DNA from 4 places in the Streptomyces sp. NPDC046821 genome. Region 1 is predicted to be linked to each of the others. Evidence: riboswitches for the same ligand, from Rfam matches in the RefSeq annotation. Region 1 holds a riboswitch; each other region holds the start of a gene.
The links. Region 1 has a riboswitch for cyclic di-AMP ahead of ABZ893_RS07475 (LysM peptidoglycan-binding domain-containing protein). Riboswitches for the same ligand answer to the same signal wherever they lie in the genome.
Positions count from the first base shown of each region.

Region 2: another riboswitch for cyclic di-AMP. It lies ahead of ABZ893_RS24475 (NlpC/P60 family protein); the one in region 1 lies ahead of ABZ893_RS07475 (LysM peptidoglycan-binding domain-containing protein).
Region 3: another riboswitch for cyclic di-AMP. It lies ahead of ABZ893_RS16985 (transglycosylase family protein); the one in region 1 lies ahead of ABZ893_RS07475 (LysM peptidoglycan-binding domain-containing protein).
Region 4: another riboswitch for cyclic di-AMP. It lies ahead of ABZ893_RS03050 (M23 family metallopeptidase); the one in region 1 lies ahead of ABZ893_RS07475 (LysM peptidoglycan-binding domain-containing protein).

Region 1 covers NZ_JBEYYB010000003.1:200,220-207,528, forward strand. The annotation lists gene ABZ893_RS07450 (CHAT domain-containing protein) at 1-1,038, opposite strand, end outside; gene ABZ893_RS07455 (hypothetical protein) at 1,136-1,519, shown strand; gene ABZ893_RS07460 (hypothetical protein) at 1,516-2,322, shown strand; gene ABZ893_RS07465 (SPW repeat protein) at 2,463-2,909, opposite strand; gene ABZ893_RS07470 (CapA family protein) at 3,067-4,197, opposite strand; gene ABZ893_RS07475 (LysM peptidoglycan-binding domain-containing protein) at 4,408-5,169, opposite strand; cyclic di-AMP (ydaO/yuaA leader) riboswitch at 5,173-5,368, opposite strand; gene ABZ893_RS07480 (M14 family metallopeptidase) at 6,188-7,309, shown strand, end outside.
Region 2 covers NZ_JBEYYB010000012.1:24,276-31,584, forward strand. The annotation lists gene ABZ893_RS24460 (alpha/beta fold hydrolase) at 1-330, shown strand, start outside; gene ABZ893_RS24465 (M23 family metallopeptidase) at 541-2,439, shown strand; gene pcrA (DNA helicase PcrA) at 2,539-5,079, opposite strand; cyclic di-AMP (ydaO/yuaA leader) riboswitch at 5,333-5,496, shown strand; gene ABZ893_RS24475 (NlpC/P60 family protein) at 5,505-6,713, shown strand; gene ABZ893_RS24480 (tellurite resistance/C4-dicarboxylate transporter family protein) at 6,741-7,309, shown strand, end outside.
Region 3 covers NZ_JBEYYB010000007.1:422,269-429,577, reverse strand. The annotation lists gene ABZ893_RS16995 (septum formation initiator family protein) at 1-342, opposite strand, end outside; gene eno (phosphopyruvate hydratase) at 430-1,710, opposite strand; gene ABZ893_RS16985 (transglycosylase family protein) at 2,069-2,764, opposite strand; cyclic di-AMP (ydaO/yuaA leader) riboswitch at 2,769-2,985, opposite strand; gene ABZ893_RS16980 (transglycosylase family protein) at 3,110-4,120, opposite strand; gene ABZ893_RS16975 (cytochrome P450) at 4,274-5,524, opposite strand; gene ABZ893_RS16970 (nucleoside triphosphate pyrophosphohydrolase) at 5,584-6,591, opposite strand; gene ABZ893_RS16965 (SurA N-terminal domain-containing protein) at 6,626-7,309, opposite strand, start outside.
Region 4 covers NZ_JBEYYB010000001.1:651,447-658,755, forward strand. The annotation lists gene ABZ893_RS03035 (APC family permease) at 1-391, opposite strand, end outside; gene ABZ893_RS03040 (TetR/AcrR family transcriptional regulator) at 633-1,256, shown strand; gene ABZ893_RS03045 (SGNH/GDSL hydrolase family protein) at 1,353-2,144, opposite strand; gene ABZ893_RS03050 (M23 family metallopeptidase) at 2,317-2,895, opposite strand; cyclic di-AMP (ydaO/yuaA leader) riboswitch at 2,900-3,095, opposite strand; gene ABZ893_RS03055 (tyrosine-protein phosphatase) at 3,512-4,309, shown strand; gene ABZ893_RS03060 (DUF6126 family protein) at 4,361-4,570, opposite strand; gene ABZ893_RS03065 (XRE family transcriptional regulator) at 4,567-5,229, opposite strand; gene ABZ893_RS03070 (aspartate aminotransferase family protein) at 5,317-6,702, opposite strand; gene dxs (1-deoxy-D-xylulose-5-phosphate synthase) at 6,699-7,309, opposite strand, start outside.

The DNA of each region.
Region 1 (7,309 bases):
CACTCGGCTCAGGCCGGCCAGCGACGCGGGCTTGTTCAGGTGCTTGGGCCCCGCCGTCTTCACCGCCACGGTCATCGACGCGACGGCCTCGCGAAGGAGCTCGGGCCGTCCCGTGGCTTCGAACTGCCTGAGCAGCGCCTCGCCGAGATTCGCCCGGTACGTCGTGGTGCCCGGGTCGGTGTCGCGTGCCGCCTCCGCCACGGCCCGAGCGTGCGGGACCGCACGGTCCACATCAGCGATGTCGCCGGTGAGGTCGAAGCGGGTCAGGAGCGTGGAGACCAGGCCGCTCTCGCAGAGGAGCCGCAGGTCGGAGGAGTGGGCGCCGCGCAGGGCCTGGGTGCTGAACTGGACCGCCTCCGTCGCGTCCACGGGGTTTCCCGCCTCGGCGGCGCGGTCCGCCAGCGCGAGGCTCAGGTTGTTGAGCAGGTTGGCGAAGGTGTCGCCGACCGGGCCCACGCGCAGTGCGGCGCGCGCCGTCGTCACCGCACGCTCCAGGTCGGCGACGTCACGCCGCCGCTCGAACCGCATCCGCAGCGCCAGCGAGAGATTGGCCATGTCCCCCGGCCAGTGGCGGTCCTCGGGCGGATAGGCCGTGGTGGTCGCGGTGAACAGGTCCACGGCCCGGTCGAGTTCGTCCGGGTCGTCCGCGTACTGCTGTCTCTTGAGCAGCACGATGGCGCGCCGCCCCCAATGTTCGGGTCCGAGGAACTGGTGGTCGATGGTCGGAGTCATGGACAGCCGGCGCATCACTTCGTCGGGCACCAGTCCACGGTCCAAGCTGTAGATCCGGTAGTAGAGGAGCAGGGACTCCAGCTCGTCGGACGGGCTCCCCGCCTGGCATCGTGCCCAGTGCAGCCGGGCCAGCGCGTGCATGACCTCGAAGGATGTGCCCTGGGGTGTCATCGCCGCACGCCACAGGGGCGCGGCCGCCGGCAGCACGCCGAGGCCGAGCACCGCGTCACGGTCCTGATACCGCTCGAAACACTCGGCCAGCGCGGTCACGGCTCGCACAGCCGCGGCAAGATCCTCGTCCGGCACGGCGTCACCCCCAACCCCCGGTCACCGCATCTCCGTTGACCGCTACGGTAATCGAGCCGAGAAGCCCACCGCCGAGAAAAACCGACCCAGGAGGAACGTGTTGACGCCGACCCCGGACGACCGGGCCGCAGCCGCCTGGCTGTGCGCCGCCCTGCCCGAGCTCCAGGACGCGGCGGCCGGCGACGACCACGCCCTCGCACGGCTCGACCGCGCCGTCGCCGCCGTCAGGGACGGCCGCCCGGCGGCGGAGGTCAGCCGTCTCCTGGGATACGAGCCGGCACCCGACCCCGACAAGTCCGTCGGCCGCCCGGAGGACGGCACCCCCGAGTCCCTGCGCGCCTTCGGGCTCGACGCCGTCCGCGTGCGCGGCACCTACCGCTGTCCCGGCGGCCGGTGCGGGCGCCGCGCCGGTGCGGACGAGGACGGCCGCGAACCGCGCTGCGTCATCGACGAAGCGCCGATGATCTTCAGGTCGCGGTGAACACCCTCCTCACCGAGGTCGGCCGCAAGCTAGCCGACCGCTGGCTGAGCGTCCTGGTGCTGCCCGGCGGGCTGTTCGTGGCCGCCGTGACGTGCGCCGCGTGGCTCGGCCATGCGCACGCGCTGGATGTGGGGCACCTGGAGGACATGGTGCGCCGGCTCGGGCACCACTTCGCCGGCCGGCCCGCGGCCGTGGTGCTCGCGGTGGCCGGGGCACTGCTCGCCGCGACGGGCGCCGGCCTGGCCGCACAGGGGGTCGCCGCGGGTGTACGAGGGCTGTGGGTCGCCCGCGGTCCCGCCCGGTGGGTAGCCAGGCGGCGGCGCAGGGCCGAGAGCGCGCTGGCCCGAGGCGGGCGCACGGTGCCGGCGCGCTACCTGCCCGCGCGTGCCGGCGCCATCGGCGACCGCTTCCGGCTTGTCGACCAGCGCGTCGACGCGCAGTACGGCCTGGCGGTGGCCCTCGCCTGGCCACGGCTGTGGCTGCTGCTCCCCGACACCGCGACCGCCGCGATCCGCGACGCGACCACCCGCTACCGGGCGGCAGCGGACGTCACCGCGTGGGGGATTCTCTACCTGCTCCTCGGCGCCTTCTGGTGGCCGGCCGTGCCGGTCGGCCTGGTCGCGATGGCCGCCGGACAGGTGCGGGGCCGCACGTCGGCGGCGGCGCTCGCCGACCTCGTGGAGGCCGCGGTCGACATCCATCAGCGGCCACTCGCGGACACCCTCGGCATCGACCTGCCGCACGGGCGGATCACCCCGGACGAAGGGGCACGGATCAACGACATCCTCAACAAGCGGGGGTGAGGAACCATGGCCGCGCCCTGATCCACCGGACAGAGGCGCCCGGGGATCCACGGACAGAGGCGCCCGAGCGGGTGGAACCCCGCTCGGGCGCCTCTGTCCGTTCTGTCCGGGAGGAGCGTCACATCTGTCCGGGAGGAGCGTCACGTCCGCCGCTTGGACATCATCCCCAGCAGCCCCGTGCCCACGGCGAAGCAGATGGCCAGACCGCCGACCACCGCGTTGTTGATGACCACCGAGGCGGGGTGCAGGCCCCTGGCACCGGAGACCGCGAACGGAGCGATGACGGTCCACACGCCGATCCCGGCCGCCGCCCAGCACATGGCGTGCGTACGTTCGTAGGCGGAGCCGAAGCCGCCGCCCATGAGGAACGCGTACCCCAGGCCGGCGATCAGGTTGGTGATGGCCAGGGTCGTCAGGATCGTGTGAAAGCCCACGATCCACGGCGATGCCGCCAGGTACAGACCGGTCAGCAGGGCCAGTCCCTCCATGATCTGCGCCGTCCCAGTCGTGGTCGCCCGCTCGGAGCTGGCACGCAGCGCGAGTATGTCCGGGTGTTGCTCGATCCCCGGGAATGTGCGTTCGGTCATGTCAGACACCTCCCGTGTCCTTCCGAACCGCGTTCGATGCTCATGGGGAAGAAGGGGAGGAAACCTCTTACTTCCTCCCTACATCATGGTCCACACCCTTCCCCGAGGCGTGGGCCGAACGGCCCCTCACGGGGTACCGGGCGGCGCATAGCGGAGCTCACGTGCGGTGCCCGGCGCGCAGCGGTCGCGGCGTGAGCGTGCCGTCGGGCCCACCGTCGACGCGGGTGCCGAACTCCCGGCTGCGCCGGTCGAGGACGGCACGCAACCACTCGGTGTCCTCGGGCGAGGCATGTTCCAGCCGCATCCTGCGCGCCCGCAGGGGCACCATCCGTACGTCGACCAGCCGTCCGGTGTCGGCCTCCACGGAGACCAGGTACAGCAACCGCAGGTCGTCCCGGTACCGCTCGTAGCCGCCGATGCCCTCGTAGTCGTCGACGAGGTCGCCGCAGCCGTACAGGACGAGCCTGTCCCGGTACACCTCCAGCGGACGCGGATGGTGCGAGGAATGTCCGTGTACGAGGTCCACGCCCGCGTCGACGAGAGCGTGGGCGTAGCTGACCTCGGAGCGGGAGACGGCGTATCCCCAGTTGGGACCCCAGTGGACGGAGGCGACCGCGATGTCCCCCGGCCTGCGGACATGCCGCAGACGGTCGGCGAACGCGGAGGCGGCAGCCATCGACGGTTCCCGGACGACGTCGACACCGGCCCGCTCCCCGGTGGCGGCCCAGCTCTCCGGGATCCCGCTGGACGGCATACCGAAGGAGAAGACCAGCACCCGCCCGCCACTTCCCAGGGGCACGATCGCCGGCTGTCGCGCCCGCACGTCGTCCGGGCCCGCACCAGCCGTCCGCAGCCCCGCCCCCGCCAGGGCATCGAGCGTTTCGTGGAGGCCGCGCGGGCCGAAGTCGAGTACGTGGTTGTTCGCCAGCGAGCAGACGTCGGGCCGGACCGCGGCCAGGCACGGCAGGTTGGCCGGACTCATCCGGTAGTGGACCTCCTTGCCGGGCGCGAAGTCCCCGTCGCCTGTGACGGAGGTCTCAAGATTGACCAGCCGCACGTCAGGCGCGACGTCGTCCAGGACCGACAACGCCTCGCCCCACGGCCAGCGGAAGCCGACGGGCCGGGGGATCGTCCCGCTCGCCGCCTCCGCCAGCCCGACGTAGGCACGGGCATCACGGATGTACGTCTCCCGCAGCGCCGGATCACCCGGGCACGGCAGAATCTGATCGACCCCCCGGCCGAGCATCACGTCCCCGCCGAGGAACAACGTGACCACACCCTCGTACACACCTCCACGCTAAGACCGTCGCCGACGGTGCGCGAAGGGGCGTGGGATAGGCGGAGCGAGCAAAAGGCGCCTGACTTGGCCACTGGCCAGGTCAGGCGCCTTTTCTTGACACTAGTAGGGGTGGGCAGGTCCGCGTCAGGGCCTGCTGGAGCCGGCCTGAAGAGTCAGGCGCCCACCACTGCTACTGCTGCTGTGCGGTGAAACCGTCTGTCAGTACGGGCCGTTCACGTTGTCGATCGAGCCGTACGTGGCGGCCGCGTAGTTGCACGCGGCGGTGATGTTGGCGACCGGGTCGTAGCTGTCCATCGACGTGCCGGCCACGTGGTACGCGGCGAACGTGGGGTCGATGACCTGGAGGAGACCCTTGGAGGGGGTGCCCGCGACGGCGTTGGAGTCCCAGTTGTTGATGGCCTGCGGGTTGCCGGAGGACTCGCGCATGATGTTGCGGTGGATGCCCTCGTAGGAGCCGGGGATCCCGTGCTTGGCCATGATGTCGAGCGACTCCTTGATCCAGCCGTCAAGGTCGTTCGTGTAGGTCTTCTGCGCCGTGGCCACGACCGGCGCGGCCGCCGGGCGCGCGGAGCGGTCGGCCCGGTCGGCGGTCGGCCTGGCGACCGTGGGCGCGGCCGCGTTCTTCGTGCCGAGCGTGAGCTTGAGACCCGGGTGGATCAGGTTCGGCTTGTCGCCGATGACGCTGCGGTTGTCCTCGTAGAGCTTCTTCCAGCCGCCGTCCACGTGGTGCTCGTGGGCGATCTTGGCGAGGGAGTCGCCGTGGACGACTACGTAGGACTCGGGGGCGGCGGCGGTCTTGGCAGCCGGGGCGGTCTTTGCCGCCGGGGCGGCCGGCGCCGCGTCGGCCACGGTCGCGCCGAGCACCGGGAGAACGAGAACGGCTCCGCCCGCGCTCACTGCGGCGATGGTCCGGGCAAGCGTCTTGGCGTTGGGGCGGCGGTGGGTTCCCTTTGCGGGCATGACAAATTTCCTCTCCGTCGCCTGCGAGGTGAGCTGTCGGGTTCGGACGGGAGATGTCCGGTCGCACTGCGTGTGCGACTTCACCCCGAGCCGTTCCGGAATCCGGATCGGCGGCTTACCTGGGTCCCCCGCTCCTGCCGCAAGTTTCTGAGTGGGTGGAGGGTTTCCGGACAGCGGCAGGATTCGGCGTTCCATCCGGAGTGAGGCAGACGTTAAGCGAGAAAGCGCGGACGGAACAAGGCAGGAATTCGGATGCGGAATACGCGGGGTCGGTCCCGGGAGATCGAAAACTCCCCGCCTTCTTTGATCGAAAACCCCAACTTTCTTTGCCTGCAACGGAAGCGGGCCCGGGGAAGATCGAGTTGCCGGCGGTCATTCGTGTGACCCGTTTCACTGAATGGGACGTAGATCGGAATGCCATTCAACGGCGCATCTAAGCCGGATATTTCGCACCAGCGACGCGTAAATGCGGCAGTAAAGTGGCGAGTATCGCTAATTACGCGAAGAGGAATGTTTGCACTCAAGATGGACATAAGGTGCGGGTGGATTTGCGTCACAAAACGGGCATCTAGCCATGAATCATCTCGGTCGATCGGCTGATCGACCGAGAGGGTGGCGGACCCCGCGGTCGCACTGCCTGTCCGTGGGTCGGCCGGCTCAGGAAATCTGTGAGCTCAGATGTCGGGCCTACGCATAGTTTCCGGTCAGTTACTGATTGGCCGTCACTGGCTTGGGGTGCGAATAAGGGATTTATTGCTGCGCGGGAATGCGGGAGCGTGTGCGGACCCTGCGCCCGTGCGCCGAACTCAATGATTGACGCTGTTTCAGAAACCGTGACAACGGTCTCGGCGACGCGGACCGGCTTGCCGCCGGCGCCCGGCTTCACCGTGATCTGGGTGCGGGTCGGGCATGGGCATTCGCGTAGGCCCCATTGACCGTTCCTTGACCCTCGGGTCAGCATCATCCGGAACGCCCCCCCACGCCCGTCCCGCCCGTAACGTCGTGAGGAGCCCGCCTGATGCGCACCCACCCCCGCACGCGGAACACCCGTACACGAGCGCTGTGCACAGCCGTCGCCACCGTCGCGGCCTCCGCCGTCTTAGGGACCGTACTGGTCACCTCGCCGGCCGCGGCCACCGCCACAGCCGCGGAGAGCGAACCCGGCAAGTGCAAGATCTCCGACGATCCGTCCTGGTCCGGCTGGACCGACCACGGTGAACTCGGCGCCACACTGCGGCAGATCGAGAAGACCAGCAAGGGCCGGGTGCGGGTCGATGTCGCCGGGCGCACCACCCAGGGCCGCGAACTGTGGACCGCACGCGTGGGCACCGGCCCCCGCGTCCTGATGGTCACCAGCGCCATTCACGGCAACGAGCGCACCGGCACGGAGGCCCTCATCGGCATCCTCAAGCAGCTCGGTTCGAGCTCAGATCCGCAGGTCGCCGAACTCCTCAGCAAAGTCACCCTGGTCGCGATGCCGATGGTGAACCCGGACGGCGGCGAGCTCAACCGTCGTATCGACGTACGTTCCTGGGACCAGACCGTCGCGCAGTTCCCGCAGCTGGCCGGGGCGCCGCGTGCCTGGTACCACAGCCTCAGCGGCGACGGCATCGACCAGCCCGGCTATGACCTCAACCGGGACTTCAACCCGGATCTGAACTACGTCCCGAAGGCCTCCGACCTCCCCGGCGAGCAGACCGGCGCCGGCTTCTTCCTCACTCCCGAGTCACGCGCGATCCGCGACACGTACGTGAAGATGCGCAACGAGAAGGGAGCCGTCGACGCGTTCATCGATCTGCACCACATGGGTCCCTGCGAGCGCGTCTCGGGCGGCCCGCAGGACGGCAAGCTGATCACGGTCTCGCTGGACTATCCGCCGCTCGGCGTGAACGACGGGGCCAAGTACAAGAAGCAGTGGCCGAAGCTGGACCAGGACAAGTCCCGCCGCTACGCGCTCACCGTGGCCAACGGCATCGCCGACGCGTACGGCGAGCAGTCGAGGCTCGCCGCGACCGGCCGCTACCTCCATCCCGACGCGCGCGAATACGCCGGCCAGGGCCGCTCCGCCTTCGCCCTCAACGGAACCGGCACGGTCCTCTTCGAAGTCCGCGGCCAGCAGGACGACTTGGGGCAGAAGCAG
Region 2 (7,309 bases), on a different contig from region 1:
GCGCCCCTGATGGACGCGCACCCGATCGTCCGGCAGATGCGCCCCGGCTCGACCGTCATCGAGGAGCTGGCGCGGCCCGCGCCCGGCTGCCGCACCCACTTCGTGAGTTTCTGGAGCGATCTCGACCAGATCATGGTTCCGCTGGAGACGGCCCGGATCGACCACCCCGACCTGCTCGCGCACAACGTCCGAGTGACCGGCGTCGGCCACCTCGCGCTCCCCGTGCACCCGGCGGTCGCGGCCGGCATCCGGGAGGCACTCGACATCGACGCGCCGGAGGGGCGGGAGGCGCACACGCCGGACTCCGTCGGCGGGCTGACCGTGGCCTGATTCGCGCCCCAGAACCGTCTCCCAACTGGTCAAATGTCGAACGATCCTCGAACGCAGAGCCAAAGCTCTGCCCACAGTCCCCCGAAAGGCAGCCGAATGCCCGTTTCCTGCGGGCGGGAAACCTGACGAAGATTGTCGTGCCCGCGTACCGCCGGGTACAGTCGCCGCACTGCTCTGGCAGCCCCTGTTGTCGAGGCGAAAGAGAAGTTGGTGAACGACCGTCACCCGTCGGGGATTCAGACCACCCCGGCCCCGGCACAGGACGCCGACTACGCGCCCTACGCTCCGTATGACCAGCAGAACGCTCAGTGCGGGGGCTACGCCGGTTACGACGGCCACGCCATCGACGGCTACGCCACCGACCCCCACCTCGGTGACCACTCCGGCGCGCACGGGGCGGGTTCGTACGCCGAAGGCCAGTGGGCGACCGGCGCGCACCAGACGCTGACGACACCGGAGCCGACGCACCACGACCCGTACGCGGCGCACCAGCACTCCCCGTACGGCACCGGCGCCTACGACACCACCGCCGCATGGGCGACCGGCACGCATCAGCAACTCACCGACATTCCGGCGCAGTCCGGGCCGCACGATTCCGGCCATTGGGACACGGGCGCGTGGGCCGACCAGAGCGGGCAGTGGGACGCGAACGCTTTCGGGGCGCAGGCGCAGGGGTTCACGACGCAGGACACGTTCGCGACGCAGGACGCTTTCGCGACGGGGACCTTCCAGACCCCGAACGCCTTCGAGACCCAGACGTTCGAGACTCAGACCTTCGAGGCTCAGGCGTTTGAGACGCAGGCCTTCGAGGCGCAGACCTTTGACGCTCAGCCTTTTGAGACGCAGGGCTTTGAGGCTCCGGCTTTCGAGACGCAGACGTTCGACGCTTCGGCCTTCGCTACGCACACCCACGACGCTCACGCCGCCAACGCCCACGCTCAGGCCTACGAGACGCAGACTTTCGAGGCCCAGGCCTTCGAGACACACACGTTCGCCCCACAGACGTTCCCCGGCTCGTCCGCCTACGACAGCGGCGCGTACGACGCCACGGCGTGGAACTCCGCGGGCCCGGACGTCGACCCGGCGGACGCCGCGCACCTCACGGGCCACGACGGCGACGCCCAGCACGGCTACGGTCAACTCGACGCACACGAGCCCGAGTTGAGCCACAGGGCGGGCGCCCCCGACCCGGCCGTCGGCCACACCACAGACCCTTACGGCTACAGCACCGGTGCCGAAGCCGAGACTGACAGCGAAGCTGACTCCGGTGATGGCGACGCCGACGAGCGCCCCGCGTCCGCACCGCGTTCCCGCTCGCGCTCCCGCTCCAATTCCCGTTCCGCTTCGGGCTCCCGTTCCGCTTCGAGTTCCAGTTCCCGCCGCCGCACCCCCGCCAAGCGTTCCGCGCTGCTCACCGTCGCGGTGCCCTCGGTGTGTGCGATCGGCGTCGCGGGAGCGGCCGCAGCAGCCATCGGCGGGGTCGGCGGCGACGACAAAAAGGAGACGACGGCCGCGTCGGCGCCCGACGCCACCGCAGTGAAGCCGTCCGTCGCGAACAACAAGCTCGACACCCAGCTCGCGAAACTCTCCGCCGACGCGGGTGACTTCGCCGACCGGGCGAGCCGCACGCAGGAACGTATCGACCTCAGGGCCAAGCAGGAGGCCGAGCGCAAGCAGGCGGCGGAGGAAGCGGCCCGCAAGGAACGGCTGCGGCCCAAGTTCGCCCTGCCGGTCTCGCAGCACGGGCTGAGCGCGTACTTCGGACAGGCCGGCATCAACTGGATGTCCATCCACACCGGCATCGACTTCCCCGTCTCCTACGGCACTCCGGTGATGGCCGCGACCGACGGCACCATCCGCAGCCAGTGGAACAGCGCGTACGGGAACATGACGATCCTGACGGCGAAGGACGGCACGGAGACCTGGTACTGCCACCTCTCCAGCCGCACCGTGTCGAGCGGGCCGGTCAAGGCCGGGGACGTCATCGCGCACTCCGGGAACTCCGGCAACTCCACCGGCCCGCACCTGCACTTCGAGGTGCGCCCCGGCGGCGGCTCGGCCGTCGACCCGCTCCCCTGGCTCCGCAGCCACGGCCTCGACCCGACGTAAGCCGACCGGCGGTCTCGCGGGCCATGGGCTCGCCCCCAAGAACCGCCGCCCCGCGGGCTCGACCCCGAGAGCCGAGCCCCCCGCAAGCAAAGCGCAGCGCTAAAGCTTCTCCACCGGCGCATACCGCAGCAGCAGCCGCTTCGGCTTCGGGTCGCCGAAGTCGACCGTCGCCTCCGCGTTCGACCCCGTGCCCTTGACGCCGACTACCGTGCCGAGGCCGAACTGGTCGTGCGTGACGCGGTCTCCCACGGACAGCGCGACCACCGGCTTCTCGGTCGCCCGGCGCGTGGCGAACGCGGGCGTCGTGCGCGAGCGCGACGACGACAGCGAAGCCGCGATCCCACTCGTCGGCCCCGCCGACTTCGCGGGCGCCACCGCACCCGTCCGCTTCCATTCCAGATGCGCGTCCGGAATCTCCTCGAGGAAGCGCGACGGCGGGTTGTACGAGGGCTGGCCCCAGGCGCTGCGCAGCGTGGAGCGCGTCAGATACAGCCGCTCACGCGCGCGCGTGATGCCGACGTAGGCGAGACGGCGCTCCTCCTCCAGCTCCTTGACCTGGCCGAGGGAACGCATGTGCGGGAAGACGCCGTCCTCCATGCCGGTCAGGAAGACGACGGGGAACTCCAGGCCCTTGGCCGTGTGCAGGGTCATCAGCGTGATGACGCCACTGCCGTCGTCCTCCTCGTCGGGGATCTGGTCGGAGTCGGCGACGAGTGCGACCCGCTCCAGGAACTCGGAGAGCGTGCCGGGGCTCGCCGCGCCGCCCTCCCCCTCGGCCGGAGCCTCGGTCGGGGCCTCCGCCGCCGCGCTCTCCTGCTCGAACTCCAGTGCCACGGCCGCGAGTTCCTGAAGGTTCTCGATGCGCGTCTCGTCCTGCGGGTCAGTCGACGACTGGAGCTCGGCGAGATACCCGGTGCGTTCGAGCACGGCCTCCAGGACCGTGGCCGGGCCCGCGCCGGACTCGACGATGGTGCGCAGGTCCTCCATCAGCGTGTTGAACCGCTTCACCGCGTTCGTCGAGCGGGCCGCCATGCCGTACGCCTCGTCGACGCGGCGCAGCGCCTGCGGGAAAGAGATCTTCTCGCGCTGGGAGAGCGCGTCGATCATGGCCTCGGCGCGGTCACCGATGCCGCGCTTCGGCACGTTGAGAATGCGGCGCAGCGGGACGGAGTCCTCCGGGTTGGAGAGCACCCGCAGGTAGGCCAGGACGTCCCTGACCTCCTTGCGCTCGTAGAAGCGCACTCCGCCGACGACCTTGTAGGGCAGGCCGACGCGGATGAAGATCTCTTCGAAGACACGGGACTGCGCGTTCGTCCGGTAGAAGACGGCGACGTCGCCCGCCTTGGCGTCGCCCGCGTCCGTGAGCCGGTCGATCTCGTCGGCGACGAACTGCGCCTCGTCGTGCTCGGTGTCGGCGACATAGCCGGTGATCTGCGCGCCTGCGCCCGCGTTCGTCCACAGGTTCTTGGGGCGGCGGGACTCGTTCCGCTCGATGACCGCGTTGGCCGCGGAGAGGATCGTCTGCGTCGAGCGGTAGTTCTGCTCCAGGAGGATCGTCGTCGCGTCCGGGTAGTCCTCCTCGAACTGGAGGATGTTCCGGATGGTGGCGCCGCGGAAGGCGTAGATCGACTGGTCGGCGTCACCCACGACGCACAGCTCGGCCGGGCCGAGGTCGTCCGCGCGCGGCGGCACGTCGAGACCCGCCTCCACCTCCTCGTCGTGGGCGGCGGCGGTGCCGACGAGCTCACGCACCAGGGAGTACTGCGCGTGGTTCGTGTCCTGGTACTCGTCGACCAGGACGTGGCGGAAGCGGCGGTGGTAGTGCTCGGCGACGTCCGGGAACGCACGCAGCAGGTTGACCGTCGTCATGATCAGGTCGTCGAAGTCCAGCGCGTTCGCCTCGCGGAGGCGGGACTGGTACATCGCGTAGGCCTGGGCAAGCGTCTTCTCGAAGCCGTCCGCCGCCTGGGCGGCGAAGTCCTCCTCGTCGATCAGCTCGTTCTTCAGATTTGAGATCTTGGCGCTGAAGGACTTCGGCGGGAACTTCTTCGGGTCGAGGTCCAGGTCGCGGCAGACGAGGGCCATCAGGCGCTTGCTGTCGGCGGCGTCGTAGATCGAGAACGACGACGTGAAGCCCAGCCGCTTGGACTCGCGGCGCAGGATGCGGACGCAGGCGCTGTGGAACGTGGACACCCACATCGCGTTCGCCCGCGGGCCGACCAGGGCCTCGACGCGCTCCTTCATCTCGCCCGCGGCCTTGTTCGTGAACGTGATCGCGAGGATCTGGCCGGGGTGCACACCGCGCTCGGCGAGGAGGTGGGCGATGCGGTGCGTGAGCACGCGGGTCTTGCCCGAGCCGGCGCCAGCCACGATGAGCAGCGGGGAGCCGCCGTGGACGACGGCCGCCCTCTGGTTCTCGTTCAGCCCGTCGAGGAGCGCGGCCGGGTCGAGCGCCGGGCGGGGGGCGCCGCCGCGGTAGTACTCGTCTCTGGCCGGAGGCGCGTCGAACTTCCCGTCGAACAGGTCGTCCGGAACGTGCTCCGGAGCCATGTCGTCCTCGGGCGGCGGCGGGGGATGCTCCTCGTGGGCTTTCGAAGCCGTGAGGTCCGCCAGGAAGCTGTCGTCAAAGAGGCTGCTCATCGCTCTCCGAGTCTAGGCCGCCCCACTGACACCCACGGCCGCCCCGGAAATTTGGCCCCGCCTTCCCGGGACGGGCACGCCACGAAGTGCGGGAATCACCCTGCGTGACCGTTACCTCCGGTCACCAAGAAGATTTCCGAAGGTCACGAAAATGTATCGGGCATATCGAACATCAACCTTCACAGCAGCCACACGAGTTGGCTACGGTGCTCCGCGGGCCGCCCGTCCCCCCGCCGGCAACCGCGCCGCGAGCGGGTCGCCCCCGCTGAGTTCAGTACGCCGAGAGGCATGGAACCGGGGACCCAGGACTTTTGGGGTGAATCGGCCGACGACCCGTCAGGGCACGGCCGTAGGGCAGCCTTCCGAATCTTCGCCCGAACCCGTCAGCTAACCCGGTAAGCGGTCACGGGAAGGAGTCCCACCCCTTGGCGTCGCACCGCAAACCGCGGACAGCCAGTCCCCGTACGGCCCCCGTCCTCGGCATCACGACGGCCGCCCTCACCTCGATAGCGCTGCTCTCGCAGACGGCGAACGCGGCGCCCTCCGCTCCGCCGAAGCCGAGCCTGGAAGAGGTCCAGAAGAAGGTCGACACGCTCTACCACCAGGCGGGCGTGGCCACGGAGAAGTACAACGCCGCCAAGGAGCGCACGGCCACGCAGCAGCAGCGCGTCGGTCACCTGCTCGACGACGTCGCCAAGCGGACCGACAAGCTCAACAAGGCCCGCCAGGAGCTCGGCACCTTCGCCGCGGCCCAGTACCGCACGGGCGCCGTGTCCGACACGGCGACGCTGCTCCTCGCCGACAACCCGCAGGACTACTTCGACCAGGACCATCTGATGGGCAGGCTCACCAGCCGTCAGAAGAAGGCCGTCGACGACTACCAGGCGGAGCAGGTCGCCACCACGAAGAAGCGCACGGAGGCGACCAAGAGCCTGGAGACGCTGACCAGTTCGCAGGCCACGCTCCGGAGCTCCAAGAAGGAAGTCCAGCAGAAGCTCGGTGACGCGCGCGACCTCCTCTCGAAGCTGACCGCCGAGGAGAAGGCGCGGCTCGCGGCGATCGAGAAACAGAAGCAGGAGGAGGCCCGCAAGAAGCAGGAGGCTCTCGCCCGCCAGCAGGCGGCGGCCGAGGCCAAGCGCAAGGCGGCGGAAGAGGCCAAGCAGAAGGCTGCCGCGGGCTCCGGTTCCGGTTCCGGTTCCGGTTCCGGTTCCGGATCGAGCACGGGTTCGGGCACGAGCACCGGCTCCGGAGGCAGCAGCACCGGAAGCACCGGGTCCGGCTACGCGACCAAGGCCGCGAAGGTGATCAGCTTCGCCGAGGCCCAGATCGGCAAGCCGTACGTGTGGGGCGCCACGGGCCCCGGCTCGTACGACTGCTCGGGCCTCACGCAGGCCGCGTGGCGGTCGGCCGGGATCTCGCTGCCGCGCACCACCTGGGACCAGGTCAACGTCGGCAAGACGGTCAGCACGACCGACGCCCAGCCCGGTGACCTGGTGTTCTTCTACAACGACATCAGCCACGTCGGCATCTACATCGGCGGCGGCAAGATGATCCACGCACCGAAGCCGGGCGCGAGCGTCCGCGTCGAGTCGATCTACTACATGCCGATCCACAGCGTGGTGCGCCCGGCCTGACCGTCTTTGTGGGGTTACGTTCGGGCGGTGCGCGGCCCGAACGCAACCCCACGTCCCGGACCCACGTGGTCCCAGCTCCCGCCGGCGGCCGGCGCCGCCGTCATGGCCACCGGCATCATCTCCGTCGGCCTGCACCTGACCGGCCACTCGGTGCTGTCCGGCATCTTCCTGGTGCTCGCCGCCGCCCTCTGGCTCGTCCTCGCGGCGAACTTCGCGAACCGCCTCGTCAACGACCCCGCCCGCTGGGAGTCCGAGGCCGACACCCCGCCCGCGCTCACGGCGGTCGCGGCCACGACGGTCCTCGGCACCCGGTTCTCCCTGTTCGGCTGGCAGACCACGGCCGAGGCGCTGCTCGCGCTCGCCGCGCTCGTCTGGCCGGTGCTGATGATCAACGTGGTGCGGCACTGGAAACGGCGGATGCCGGGAAACGTCTTCCTCGGCTGCGTTGCGACGGAGGGCCTCGTCGTCCTGGCCGCGACACTCACGAGCGCGACCGGCGCGCACTGGCTCGCGTACACCGGGATGGTGCTCTTCTGGGGCGGGCTCGTCCTGTACGTCTTCGCGCTGCTCCGCTTCGACCTGCGTCAGGTCGCGAC
Region 3 (7,309 bases), on a different contig from region 1:
CAGCCGCTCGCGGATCCGCTGCTCGGCGTACGAGTCGTCCTGCCAGCGCGCCTTCTCGTCGCGCAGCCGGTTCACCCGGGCCTCGGCGGCCTGCTGCTGGCGCTTGAGGTCGTCGATCTCCCCGCGCTGGGAGACGTACTGCCTTATGGGATAGGCGAGCGCGACGATCAGCGTGCACAGGACGAGCGCGAGCAGGGCCGCGCGGCCGGTGAGGCGGGAGCGGCGGGCCTGGCGCCGGGTCTGGGAGCGGTAGACGCGCTCGGCGGTCTGCTCGCCGAGCGCACGCAGCCGGGTCGCGGTGGAGAACCGGTCACGGTCCCTGTCCCGGACTCTCCCGGCCATGCGCGCCTCCCCTGTTACGTGCGTACGTCCCCGCACACGGTACGGGACCGAGTGCGGGGACGTACGTAACTACCTCGTCAGCCGAGGTCAGCCCTTGAAGCGGGGGAACGCGCTGCGACCGGCGTAGACCGCCGCGTCGTCCAGGATCTCCTCGATGCGCAGGAGCTGGTTGTACTTGGCGACGCGCTCGGAGCGGGCCGGGGCGCCCGTCTTGATCTGGCCGCAGTTGGTGGCGACGGCGAGGTCGGCGATGGTGACGTCCTCGGTCTCACCGGAGCGGTGCGACATCATGCACTTGAAGCCGCTGCGCTGGGCCAGCTCGACGGCGTCCAGGGTCTCGGTCAGCGAACCGATCTGGTTGACCTTGACGAGCAGGGCGTTGGCCGAGTTCTCCTCGATGCCGCGGGCCAGGCGCTCCGGGTTGGTGACGAACAGGTCGTCGCCGACGAGCTGCACCTTGTCGCCGAGCTTCTCGGTGACGACGTTCCAGCCGGCCCAGTCGTCCTCGAACAGCGGGTCCTCGATGGAGACGAGCGGGTACGCCGCGACGAGCTCCTCGTAGTACTCCGTCATCTCGGCGGCGGAGCGCTCCTTGCCCTCGAAGAGGTACTTGCCGTCCTTGTAGAACTCGGAGGCGGCGACGTCGAGCGCGAGGGCGACCTGCTGGCCGGGGACGTAACCGGCCTCCTTGATCGCCTCGAGGATCAGGTCGAGGGCCTCACGGTTCGAGCCGAGGTTCGGGGCGAAGCCGCCCTCGTCACCGAGGCCCGTGGCCAGACCCTTGCTCTTCAGGACCTTCTTGAGGGTGTGGTAGACCTCGGTGCCCCAGCGCAGCGCCTCGGAGAAGGACTCCGCGCCGATCGGGGCGATCATGAACTCCTGGATGTCGACGTTGGAGTCGGCGTGCGACCCACCGTTCAGGATGTTCATCATCGGGACGGGCAGCAGGTGCGCGTTCGGACCGCCGAGGTAGCGGAACAGCGGCAGGTCGCTGGCCTCGGACGCGGCGTGCGCGACGGCGAGCGAGACGCCGAGGATGGCGTTGGCGCCGAGGGAGCCCTTGTTGTCGGTGGCGTCCAGGTCGAACATCGCCTGGTCGATCAGGCGCTGCTCGGTGGCGTCGTAGCCGACGAGCTCCGGGCCGATCTGCTCGATGACGGCGAGGACGGCCTTCTCGACACCCTTGCCCTGGTAACGGTTCGGGTCACCGTCGCGAAGCTCGATGGCCTCGAACGCACCGGTGGAGGCACCGGACGGGACAGCGGCACGACCGGTGCTGCCGTCGTCGAGGCCGACCTCGACCTCGACCGTGGGGTTGCCTCGGGAGTCCAGGATTTCCCGGGCTACGACGACGTCGATGGACGGCACGAGCATCTCCTTATGGGATGTGACGCAACTACGCCGGGCCGCTCGGTCCGGCAACACGAGCCTAACCGGCTCCGGGGCCGGCGCCGCCCTGTGGCCCGCCCCGTGGACAAAACCGAGAGCGAATTGTTTCCCAACGGAACAAAAAGCTCCGGCGGACGACGGGCGAAAGCGCGGTCCCCCACAGGCCTCCACAAAGCCAGAACCCCGCCCCGGGTGCGACGGGGGAGGCGCACCCGGGGCGGGGAGTTCTTGAGGGACAAAGACGCGGTACCGGCGGTCCGCCGGAGGCCGGTACCCGCGTCTCACCTCTTTATTACTGCAGAGGCTTCTTGGCAGAGGCCTCTTTTGTAGAGGCTTCTTACTTGAGGTGGAGCTGCTGGCCCGGGAAGATCAGGTCGGCGTTGTCGACGATGTCCTTGTTCAGCTTGAAGAGCTTGTCCCAGCCGCCCTTGACGTGGTGGGCCTGGGCGATCTTGCTGAGGGTGTCGCCGGACTTGACCTTGTACTCGCCGTCACCCTTCTTGACCGTCTTGCCGGTCGGGGTCTGGACGGTCTTCTTCGACTCCTGCTTCGGGGCGGCGGGCTTCACGCGCTCCTGGCTGCGGGTGGTCGGCTGCTGGGTGCGCTCCTGCTGCTGCGGCTGGGCCTGCGGCTTCGCGGGGGCCGGAGCGGAGTTGGACGTGGAGGCGCCGGACAGGCCCACACCACAGGTCGGCCAGGCACCCTTGCCCTGGCTGGCCAGGACCTTCTCTGCGACGGCTATCTGCTGCGACTTGGAGGCCAGGTCGGCGCGGGAGGCGTAGGCGGTGCCGCCGTACGCGGCCCAGGTGGACGCGGAGAACTGCACGCCGCCGTAGTAGCCGTTGCCCGTGTTGATCGACCAGTTGCCGCCGGACTCACACTGTGCGACCGCGTCCCACTCGGAGGTGGTGGCGGCGGAGGCGCCGGTGGCACCCATCAGCGGAACGGCGACGGCGGCACCGGCGACGCCGGCCAGCGTGGCGACGCGGACGGCCTTGGACGGACGACGGTGCTTGCCCTTGGAAAACAGCATGGAGAGATCCCCTCACCGACGCCTACGAGGTGAGCTGTCGGGTTCGGGCCGGATGAGTGCCCGGTCGCACGACTTGCGTGCGACTTCACCCCAAGCCGGTCCTCCGGCCGTCTCTCAACGGCCGGGACCGGCGCTTACCTTGGGTCCCCCGCTCCTGCCCACGGCGCTTACGCGACGACTGTTCCCGTTCGGACATTGGCAGGATTCGGCGTGACATCCGACGGGGCCCGCTGTGGCGAGCGGTCCTGACCGTAAGCAGTGAATCGCCCGGATTTCAAAGACGATCAGGGTCTTTGAGATCCATCTCTCATTGTCGCGAAAGCGGACATTAAGCCCGAACTGCCGCTACTTTTCGCCCGATTCGAGCCCAAGATCCAGACTCTGACCAGGAAGGATGAGGTTCGGGTCGGAGCCGACCGTCTTCTTGTTCTCCGCGTACAGCGCGGACCATCCACCGCGCACGTCATGGGCGTCCGCGATGTCCCACAGGTTGTCACCCGGGCGCACGGTGTATGTGCCTTCGTCCGTATTCGACCCCGCGCGGGCGCTTTCTCCGCCGCGCGAGGCGTGCCGGCCGGAGCTGTCGGCGGTGCGTGAGGGGGCTTTGGTCTCGTCGGCGGCCGCGTCGCCGCGGTGGCGGCCGGAGGCGGGCGAGGCGTCGGGGGTGGGCGTCGAGGGGGTCGCCGAGGCCGACGGGAGCGACGGGGTCGACGAGACCCACGGAGCCTCCGGGGTCGAAGTCGCCCCGTCCTGGCCGGACTTGTCACCCTGGGAGCCATCCGAGGCGTTACTGGCTTTATCGCCGGACTTGTCGGAATTCTTCCCATGAGAGCCACCGGAGCCGCTCTTCGCGTCCGAGGTCGCCGCGCCGGACGGAGTGGCACTGTCGCCACCCTTCGCCGCGTCACCGCTCCCGGAATCGCCGACGGACACCGACGGGGTCGGCAGCGCCACCCCGGGGTCGACGTTCGGCGGCGCCTCGTCCGTCGTGAGCCCCGACGTCACCGAGCACACCGGCCACGCACGCGGGCCCTGGTCGTCGAGAACCTTCTCGGCGACGGCGATCTGCTGCGAACGGCTGGCCTGGTCGGCGCGCGGGGCGAAGTCGAGACCGCCGTACTTCTCCCACATCTCCTGCGAGAACTGGAGCCCGCCGTAGTACCCGTTGCCCGGGTCGGCGCTCCAGGAGCCGCCGCTCTCGCACTCGGCGAGCTTGTCCCAGGTCGCCGAGGACGCGGCGCTCGCGTTGGTGGCCGCGAGCAGTGGAATCGCGAGGGCCGATCCGGTCACTCCCGCCGCGACGACGATCGCGGGAGCCTGGCGGGGGCGACGGTGACGACCGTTCCCGGAGAGCATGGAGACGCCTTTCGGGTGACTATCGCGACGGATGGTGCCGCGGTGACTCGTGAACGTAGCCGCACTCGAACGCTTGTCACAAGCGGATGCAGCAGAGATCACGTAAAAGTCACAGTCCTGACGCACCGTCAGCTATGGGGCTCCGCCCGGGTCTTACGGGCGCGGCGCGAACTCGACCGGCAGCGTGCGCAACCCACGCATGATGAGCCCGCCACGCCACCGCAAATCGGCAGGATCTCCCGCAAGTCGCAGGTCCGGAAGGCGCGTCAGAAGCGTTGCCAGGGCGGCCTGTCCTTCGAGCCGCGCGAGGGGCGCGCCGAGGCAGTAGTGGATACCGTGCCCGTAACCGAGGTGCTGATTGTCACGCCGGGAGAGGTCGAGCGTGTCGGGGTCGTCGAACCGTGCCGGGTCGCGGTCGGCCGCGGCGAGTACGACGAGGACGGGGTCGCCTGCGGCGATGTCCTGGCCGCCGATCGTGAGCGGCTGCGTCGCGAACCGCCACGTGGCCAGCTCCACCGGGCCGTCGTAGCGCAGCAGTTCCTCGATGCCGGTCTCCAGGAGGGCGGTCTCGCCGGCGGCCAGCGAGTTCTGGAGACGTGCGCGCTGCTCGGGGTGGGTGAGCAGCGCGTACGTGCCGTTGCCGATCAGATTGACGGTCGTCTCGAACCCTGCGAACAAAAGGATGAAGGCCATCGCGGCGGCCTCGTTCTCCGTCAGGTGTTCGCCGTGGTCGGAGGCGCGGATGAGGCCGGAGATGAGGTCGTCGCCGGGGTCGTTGCGCTTGCGGTGGATGAGTTCGGCGAGGTAGCCGCGCATCTTCTTGACGGAGCGCGCGACGCCGCCGCGCGGGCCTCCCCTGTGCCGGATCATCATGCCCGCCCAGTCGCGGAAGTCGTCCTGGTCCTCGCGTGGGACGCCGAGCAGGTCGCAGATCGCGTAGATGGGGAGCGGGAAGGCGAACTCGTGGATGAGGTCGGCCTCCCCCTTCGCCGCGAACTGGTCGATGAGGTGGTCGGTCAACTCCTGGACGCGCGGTGCGAATTCGGCCACCCGGCGCGGGGTGAAGGCCTTCGAGACGAGGCGGCGCAGGCGGGTGTGGTCCGGCGGGTCGATGTTGAGCAGATGCGTCATCAGCTCGGCCTTGCGCTCCCCCGGGATGCCCGTCTTGCCCTTGGCGTGGGCGGGCTCGTCGTGGTGCGCCGGGTTCTTCGACAGCCGCTGGTCGGCCAGCGCCTGCTTCGCGTCCGCGTACCGCGTGACCAGCCAGGCCTCGACCCCGCTGGGCAGCGTGGTGCGGTGGACCGGTGAGTGCTCGCGCAGCCAGGCGTACGCGGGGTACGGATCGGTGGCGAACTCCCAGGTGAAGAGTTCGGGGGCGCTGCGCTGCGGGGGGTTTTCGGTCACGGGTCGACGGTATAGGGGACGGGCGCCCACTCCGACGCCCGCTCCCCACGGCACCTCGTTTACCGGTCGAGCCCCTCCGCCCCCCGGATCGCGTCCCTGTACGCCCGGGCCGCCGCGCGCAGTGCTGCCTCCGGGTCCACCCCGTCCGCCTCGGCACGCAGCGCCAGCGTCAGGAGTTCGTAGCCGACGCCCTCGCCCGACGGGATCCGGACGTCGAGGCCGGCCGTGCGGGCGCGGGAGCCGAGCTTCGCCGCGAGGGCCAGGCCGGGCTGGCCCACCGGGACGCCGTCCGTGACGGATTCGCGCTGCTTCTCCACGGCCTTCGTGCGCAGCCAGTGCTTCTTCACCTCTTCCGGGGTGAGGGCGGTGTCGTCGCCGAAGACGTGCGGGTGGCGGTGGATGAGCTTCTCGACGATGCCGCCCGCGACGTCGTCGACGGAGAACGGCTCGTCCCCTTCCTCACCGGAGGCCTCCTCGGCGATGCGGGCGTGGAACACGACCTGGAGGAGGACGTCCCCCAGCTCCTCGCGCAGCTCGTCCCGGTCGCCGTCCTCGATCGCCTCGACGAGTTCGTACGCCTCCTCGATCGCGTACTTCGCCAGGCCCTTGTGGGTCTGCTGCGACGACCAGGGGCATTCGCGGCGGATGCGGTCCATGACCTGGACGAGGTCGAGGAGGCGGGCGCCGGGCAGGTCGTAGGAGGCCGGGAGCAGTTCGAGGTCGGGCATCGCGACGCGGCCCGAGCCGGCGAGGGTGGCGAGGCCGTCGGTGAGGCGCCGGTCGCCCTCGGCGGTGGCGAGGACGACGATCGTGCGGCCGCCGTCCGCGCAGGCCTCGACCAGCTCGCGGGCAGTGGGCGCCGCCTGCCCGACCTCGATGCCCGCTTCCCGCAGATACGGCAGCTGCGGGTGGCCGGCGTCGGCGCACAGCACCTGGTCGGCGGCGCGCAGGAGCTGCCAGGCCGGCCAGGACAGCAGGCCGGGCGCGACGCGGTGGCTGGTGGTGAGCAGGACGATGCGGCCGGTGGGGACGGCGGGCTCGGCGGCGGGTGCGTTCTCGGCGTTCACGTCTCGAACGTAACCCAGGCCGCCCGCCGCTCCCCTACATGGGCTGCTTGCCCTCGGCTCCCGCGGCCGTGACCTCGCGCACCCACGGGGTCTTCGCGTCGGCGCGGCCGCGTGCCTTGGCGATGTCCCAGGTGCCGTAGCGCGGGTTCAGGTCGACGTTCAGCTTCTTGGAGGCCTGGTCGAGGGCCTTCCAGAAGGGGGCCTGGTCGGCCGGGTTCTGGGACTGCATGTCGGCGCCGACCTGCTTGCCGAGCGCCAGCACCTCCAGGTCGGTGCGCGACATCTCGTCGACGCGCTGGGGCGCGACGTTGTACTGCTGGAGCAGGGCGAGCCGCAGCTGCTTGGCGCCGCCGGCCTGCCGCGCCATCTCGGCCTCGTGGTCCTGGATCTGCTTGCGGGTGATGCCGATCCCCGCGTCGGTCGCGGCCTGGTGCAGGACGCGGTCGAAGACCATCGAGTTGAGGGTGGAGCGGGTGAGGCCGCCGGACTTGGCGATGGCCTGCTCGTACTGCCGGCCGTTCCCGGTCGCGGCCCGCTGGGCGGCGCGCACCTCGTTCACCCGGACCTGGAGCTGGGAGACGGTGATGCGTTCGCTGCCGACGACGGCCGCGGCGCCGGGGTGCGGCGCCTCGTTGCCGCAGGCGGTGAGGAGGGGGACCGCGACTAGGGCGGCGGAGGAGAGGGCGAGCGCGGTGCGGCGGCTGGTGCGGCGGCTGTT
Region 4 (7,309 bases), on a different contig from region 1:
TGATGCAGAGGCTGCCGCCCACCCAGACGGGGTTGGAGATCCAGTACAGGAGCTGGTTGACACCGGCGACGAGCCGTCCGAACGCCAGCCGCGTCCACACGTAGGGGCCGCCCTGCACGGGGAAGGCCGAGCCGAGTTCGGCCACGAGCAGGCCGTACGGGAGGAAGAACACCAGGGCGAGGATGGCCATCCAGGTGAGGCCCTGGGGGCCTTGTGCGGCCACGGAGCCGATGGTGTCGAGCCCGACGAGGGTGCAGATCAGGAAGAACAGCACGTCCAGCCTGCGGAGGTCCTTCTTGAGCCTGGATCGCTGTTCACCCCAGCCTTCTGACAGGTCGGGTTCGCCCGAGGCGGGCTGCTCGGTCGGCGGAATCGGCGGCGCTTGGGTCACGGGGAAACTCCTGCTGCACGGCGGGGCACGGGGCTCGACGCTGCTTTACGGGACCGGTCTGCCCGGACGGTGCTCGCACCGGCCTTCGAGCGGTCTCCCGATCAGCTATTGACTGAACAGCCAGTCAGTAAGCGAGACTGTGACGGCCCTCACCGGACACTGTCAAGAGTCGTGCACGAGCCGGTCTCACGAGGTTCACCACCCGGCCCCGAACGGCGGACCCCGTGTGTAGGGTTACCGCGTGGCAAGAGTCCGGTTGAGCGTGGCCGAGCGGCGTGAAGAGCTGCTGGGGGCCGCCATCGAACAGATCGAGGCGCGGGGCGTGGCTGCCGTGCGCATCGCCGACGTGGCCGCGGCGCTCGGGGTGAGCAACGCGCTTGTGCTGTACCACTTCTCGACCAAGGAGAAGCTCGTCGCCGCCGCCTTCGCACACGCCGCCGAGGGCGACCTGGCGCATCTGCGCAAGCTCCTCGGCAAGCGGACGACGGCGGTGCGCCGACTGCGTTCGGCGGTGCGCTGGTACGCGCCCACCGGGCAGGCCAAGGGCTGGCGGCTGTGGATCGAGGGCTGGGCGGCGGCGCTGCGCGAACCCGCGCTGCGGGAGGTCACCCGCGATCTCGACAAGCAGTGGAAGGCCGCGCTGACCGAGGTCGTCGCCGAGGGTGTGGCCGCGGGCGAGTTCCAGTGCCCGGATCCGGCGGGCGCGGCGCTGCGCCTGACGGCCCTCCTGGACGGGCTCGCGGTGCAGATGACGGCGTACACGGGGACGGTGTCCCGAACGCGGATGCAGCAGTGGGTGGACGAGGCGCTGGCCCGCGAGCTGGGCCTCGCACGCGAAGACCTGACGGCGACGACGGCGGGCTGACGCGCCTGCCTCGGGATGCCGGGCTGACGCGCCCGCCCCGGGATACAGACGTGGGGAGCCGTCCCGAGGGCCGGCTCCCCTGAAGATCAACTCCCGTCAGAGCGGCAGCAGATCGGGCCGCTTCGCCTCGACGTGGTCCCCGGACGACTCGCCCCGCAGCCGTCGCCCGATCCACGGGACCAGGAACTCACGGGCCCAGTGGATGTCGTCGCGCCGGACCTCCAGCGTGCCGCGCGGCGCCTGCGGCGGCCAGGGCTGGTCCGGGTCGGCGGGCACGTCGACGCCGAGCACCTGGCCCGCCCGCAGCGCGACCCGCGTGTGCCCCTCGGGCGAGAGGTGCAGCCGGTCGTCGTCCCAGGCCCGGCGGTCCTGGACCGTCTTCAGCGACCACAGGTCGAGCACCGGGCAACCATGGCGGTCGGCGATCGCGCGCACATGTCCGTTGTACGTCGCGATCTTGCCGCGCAGATGCTTGAGGACCGGGACGTCACGGGTGTCGAAGCCCGTGGTGACCATGACGGTGCCGACGGCGGAGGTCAGTTTGGCCACGGCCTTCTCGAAGCGTTCCGCGACGTCGTCGGGGTCGGTGCCGGGCCGGATGATGTCGTTGCCGCCGGCGGAGAAGCTCACCAGCTCGGGGGCGAGCTCCATGGCGCGCGGGAGCTGGTCCTCCACGATCTGGTCGAGGAGCTTGCCGCGCACGGCGAGGTTCGCGTACCGGAAGGAGTGCTCGGGGGTCCGGTCGTCCAGGAGGACGGCGAGGCGGTCGGCCCAGCCCACGAAGCTGCCGTCGGGGCCGGGGTCCCCGACGCCTTCGGTGAAGCTGTCCCCCACCGCCGCGTAGGACCGAATCGTGCCGCCGCTGAGTGATCTCGATTCGTTTGCCACAACCACACATCTTTCACCCGGGGATGTGACCTACGCGACCGTAAGGAGGGGTTGACGAGTGGTGACATAGACCACCCGGTCAGTTTCGGCATTCCAGGAATACGGCCCCCGGAGTACGCCCGGAGGGGCGGGCCCGCGCCGGGCCCGCCCCTTCGGTGTCACGCTGCCCGGGTCAGACGGAGACCCCGTGGGCGTTGAGGTACGCGACCGGGTCGACGTCCGAGCCGTAGTACGGGGTGGTGCGGATCTCGAAGTGCAGGTGCGGTCCCGTGACGTTGCCAGTGGCACCCGAGAGGCCGAGCTGCTGGCCCTCGGTCACACTCTGGCCGGTCGAGACGGACAGCGCCGACATGTGGGCGTACTGCGAGTACTTGCCGTCGGGGTGCAGGACGACGACCTCGTTGCCGTACGCGCCGTCGTAGCCGGCGGAGACCACGGTGCCGGCGGCTATGGCCTTGATGGACGTGCCCGTCGGGACGAGGAAGTCCACGCCGGTGTGGTAGCCGCTGGACCACATGGGGCCGGGGGTCTTGTAGGCCGTGCCGATCTTGGCGCCCTGGACGGGCAGCTGGTAGCCGGCGCTGGCGGAGGCCTGGATGGCCAGCGCGGGCGCCGCGGCCGGGGTCGCGGCGTGGGCGCCGGCGGCACCCAGCAGGGGCAGCGCGATCGCGGCGCCACCGGCGACGACCAGGGCGGCGGTGCGGGTGAGGTTCAGGGACTTCGGACGGCGGTGCTTACCCTTCGCGGGCATGGCGGATTCCTCTCCGTCGCCTGCGAGGTGAGCTGTCGGGTTCGGGCTGGAGATGCCCGGCCGGGCCCTGTTCGGGCACGGCTTCACCCCGAGCCGTCGCCGGTGTCCCGGAAACGGCGTTCTACCTGGGTCCCCCGCTCCTGCCGGCACGGATCTGGATGCGGATTCCGGTCGGCGGCAGGATTAGGCGTTCCGTCCGGATTGCGGTGAACGTAAGCGAGCGGGGAGCGCCACGACAAGGCCCGAACGCCCTTGCGCGGCCCGGGTCTTGATCCTTTGCTGATCCACTCCGGAGCACGCCGTCACACTCCGTGGACTCCCGATCTTTGCAACTGTTATTCCTAAGGGGAGTTCAAGGGAGTTCACTCGGCGCGCCCGTCACGCCCGGTCACGGCTATGAGGCTGCTCACATATGACACGCCATGTCACGTCATTTCAGGTCTATTTATGACTAACGAGTCATTCAATGACTTACTGGTTTATTTAGGTCATTCAGGGCGCAATGGCGGCCCCCTTCTGACCCGTCGCGTCGCACATGGTTGCCCCTGGAATCCATGTCGTATCGTCGAGAACGCCCGCAGGCGAACAGCGCCGCGGCCGACCGGGAGGAGCCCCCGTGACGCAGCAGGTCCCGTCCACCGAGCCCGAGTTGGCCGGAGTGCGCAACTTCCGCGATGTGGGCGGCCTCCCCACCGTGGACGGCCGTCGGGTCAAGCAGGGCGTGCTGTTCCGGAGCGGTCACCTCGCGCACGCGACGCCGGAGGACGCCGAGTTCCTCGCCTCGCTCGGGCTGCACACGATCTTCGACTTCCGCAACGCCGCCGACCAGCGCCTCGAAGGCCCCGACGTCACGCTGCCCGGCGTGCGGAACGTGAATCTGCCGCTGACCGACCCGGCGGACGGCGCCGAGTTCTGGAAGATGGTCCGCGACGGCCACATCGACGAGCTGCGCGCGGCCCTGTCCGAGGGCCAGGCGGCGGACCGCATGATCACGTCGTACCGGGCGATCATCAAGGAGCGGACCGCCGAGCACAGCCAGGTGCTGCACGCCATGGCCGAGGACAGCGTGCCCGCGCTCATGCACTGCGCGGCGGGCAAGGACCGCGCGGGTCTCTCGATAGCGGTCACGCTGCTGGCCGTGGGCGTGGAGCGCGACGCGATCGAGGCGGACTACCTGGAGTCGAACGCCGCGCACCGCCGCTACAAGGTGCACCGCTCCAGCGCCGACGAGGACGCGATGTCCCCCGAGGTCATGGAGCTGCTGAGCCCTCTGTTCGACGCGCGCGCCGGCTATCTGGCGGCCGCCTTCGAGACGATCGAGGAGACGTGGGGCTCGGTCGACCGCTACCTGGAGGAAGGCCTCGAGCTGACCCCGGCCGAGCGTGATCGCCTGCGCGAGCACCTCCTCGACTGACCAGGACCAGGACCGGGATCGGGACCGGAACCGGCTCTTGGCCTCACGGCGTCACCCGCGCGAGGCCCCCAGCGTGAACAGCAGGTAGATGAAGGCCGCGACGATGTGCCCGGCGAAGACGTAGACGAGCAGCCGCACCCAGATGCCGCGCGGGAGCCTGTCCTCCACGTCGCGCCGGCGGACGGGGTTCACGGGCCCGGTCACATCACCGGTCACGCCGGTGGTCACGTCGCCGGTCACGTCGTTGGTCTCCGCGTTCATCGCGGGCCTCCCAGGGTCGGTTCGCCGCCGCCGGCCGCCGGTCCGAGACACAGCGCGGCGGACGGGCTCTGCAGCAGGGTGTGGACGAAGAGCAGTTCGGCGCCGCCGCGGTCGGCGGCGGCGATCCGGTGCGGGGTGAGCGAGTCGAAGTGCGCGCTGTCCCCCGCCTCGAGCCCGTACGCGGTGTCCCCGAGGCGCAGCCGCAGCCGCCCTTCGAGGACGTACAGCCACTCCTCGCCGGGGTGGACCCGCACGATGTCGCCCTGGGCGCCGTACGGCACATGGACGCGCAGGGCCTGCATCCCGCGCCCGGGGGAACCGGCCTGGCGATAGATCCAGCCGCCCGCCTCGTTGGGTTCCATGTCACCGGCGCGCACGACGGAGTTCTGGTCCGCCGGAGTCTCCCCCAGGACCTCCGAGACCGTCGTACCGTAGGTGCGGGCGAGGGCGAGCAGCATCGGGAGCGAGGGCTGGCGGCGCCCCGTCTCCAGGCGGGAGAGATGGGCCGGCGAGAGTCCGGCGGCGCGGGCGGCGGCCTCCAGGGTGAGGGCGGCGCGGCGGCGCAGTTCGCGCAGCTGTGGCGCGACGACAGGCAGCTCCGTGGGCTCGGGGCCGGGCTCCGAGGAGTCCGGAGCCGGCTCCGGCAGGGCAGGGCTCATACCGTCGATTGAGCCAGAGCCGTGCCTCTAGGGCAAATTTCTTGCCCCAGAGGCAAAAGCACCTCGCGCAAACCTCACGCAAAGGCTTCAGCGGTTGGCGACCGCCTGCTTCACGAGCGTCTTGCCGAAGTCCCACATCAGTCCGCCGCCCGAGTGCGCGTCGTCCATGACGGCGGTGAACGCGTCGACGAAGCGGTCCACCTCGCGCTCCCCGATGATCAGCGGCGGGATCAGCTTGATGACCTCCAGGTGGTCACCGGAGACCTGGGTGAGGATCCGGTGCTTCTGGAGCAGCGGTACGACGACCATCTGCGCGAAGAGTCCCTTGCGCGCGGCCTGGAGCATCGTCCAGCGGCTGCGCAGTTTCAGGGATCTGGGCCGCCCGAACTCGATGCCGATCATCAGGCCCCGGCCGCGTACGTCGCTCAGCAGCTCGTAGCGGTCGACGAGTGCGGCGAGGCGGGACTTCAGGAGTTCGCCGGTCGCCCGCGCGTTGGCGACGGTCTGCTCGTCCTCCATGACGGCCAGGACCGCGAGACCGGCGGCCATGGCCTGGGCGTTGGACCCGAAGCTGGCCGAGTGGACGAGCACCCGGTCCATGGACGAGTAGACCTTCTTGAAGATCCAGTCCTTGCCGAGGGTCGCGCCGACGGGCACATAGCCGCCGGACAGCGCCTTCGCCACGCACACGAGGTCGGGTTCGACGCCGTCCTCGTGCTGGTAGGCGTAGAAGTCGCCGGTCCTGCCGAGGCCCGTCTGGACCTCGTCCGCGATGAGCAGGGCCTTGTGCCGGTGCAGCAGTTCCTGGGCGGCGCGCAGATAGCCGGGCGGCGCCGCGTGGACGCCCTTGCCCTGGATGGGCTCGACGATCAGCGCGGCGACGTCGCCCTTCGCCAGCTCCGCGCGCAGGGCGTCGAGGTCGCCGAGCGGCACCGCGGTGTCCGGCAGGAGCGGCGCGAAGCCGTCCCGGAATCCGGACTCGCCGTTCACTGACAGAGACCCGGTGGTCAGCCCGTGGAAGGCGTGCCCGCAGTACAGGATGCGTGGCCTGCCGGTCGCGTACCGGGCGAACTTCAGCGCCGTCTCGACGGCCTCGGTGCCGCTGTTGCCGAAGAAGACGCGGTCCAGGTGCGGGCTGTGCGCGAGCAGTTTCTCGGCGAGCAGGCCCGGCAGCGGCTGGCAGTCGAAGCGGGTGAGGTCGGCGAGCGAGGCGTCGAGGACGTCGTGCAGGGCCTTGCGGACGACGGGGTGGTGCCGGCCGAGTCCCATCACGCCGAATCCGGCGAGCATGTCCAGGTAGTCGTCGCCGTCCCGGTCCCAGAAGTACGCGCCCTCGGCCCGCTCGTAGACCTTGTCGAAGCCGATGGTGTGCAACATGCGCGGGAGCTGGTGGTTCAGGTACTTCTCGTGCAGCTCGTAGCGCTCGGCGCCGCGCTCGGCCAGGAGCCGGCCGAGATCGAACTCCTTGCTCATACGTCGTCGCTCTCCTTGCCGGCCGCGGGGGCCTCGGTCACGGCCCTCTGGGCCATGCTGGAACCGATCCGCCCGGCGATCTCGACGGGCGTGAGTCCGATGTCGGCGAGCACCTCAGCGCGTTTGGCGTGCGCGAGGAACTGCTCGGGGATCCCGAACCTCCGTACCGGCACGTCGACTTCGGCCTCACCGAGCGCGAGGGCCACGGCGGAACCGACGCCGGCCGCCTTGCTGTTGTCCTCGACGACGGCGACCAGCTTGTGCCGGGCGGCGAGCGGCGCGAGGTCGGGGTCGACGGGTTTGACCCAACGGGGGTCCACGACCGTGCAGTTGATGCCGCGTGCCGCGAGGAGTTCGGCGACCTTGAGGCAGACCGGGGCCATCACGCCGACGGAGACGACGAGCACCTCCGCGTCGTCGGCGCGGTGCAGGACGTCGAGGCCGCCGATCCGGTCGACCGCCGGGATCTCGGGTCCGGCGGACTCCTTCGGGAAGCGTACGAGCGTGGGCGCGTCGTCGACGGCGACGGCTTCCCGCAGCTGTGTGCGCAGTTGTTCGGCGTCGCGCGGGGCGGCGATGCGCAGGCCGGGCACGACCTGGAGCACGG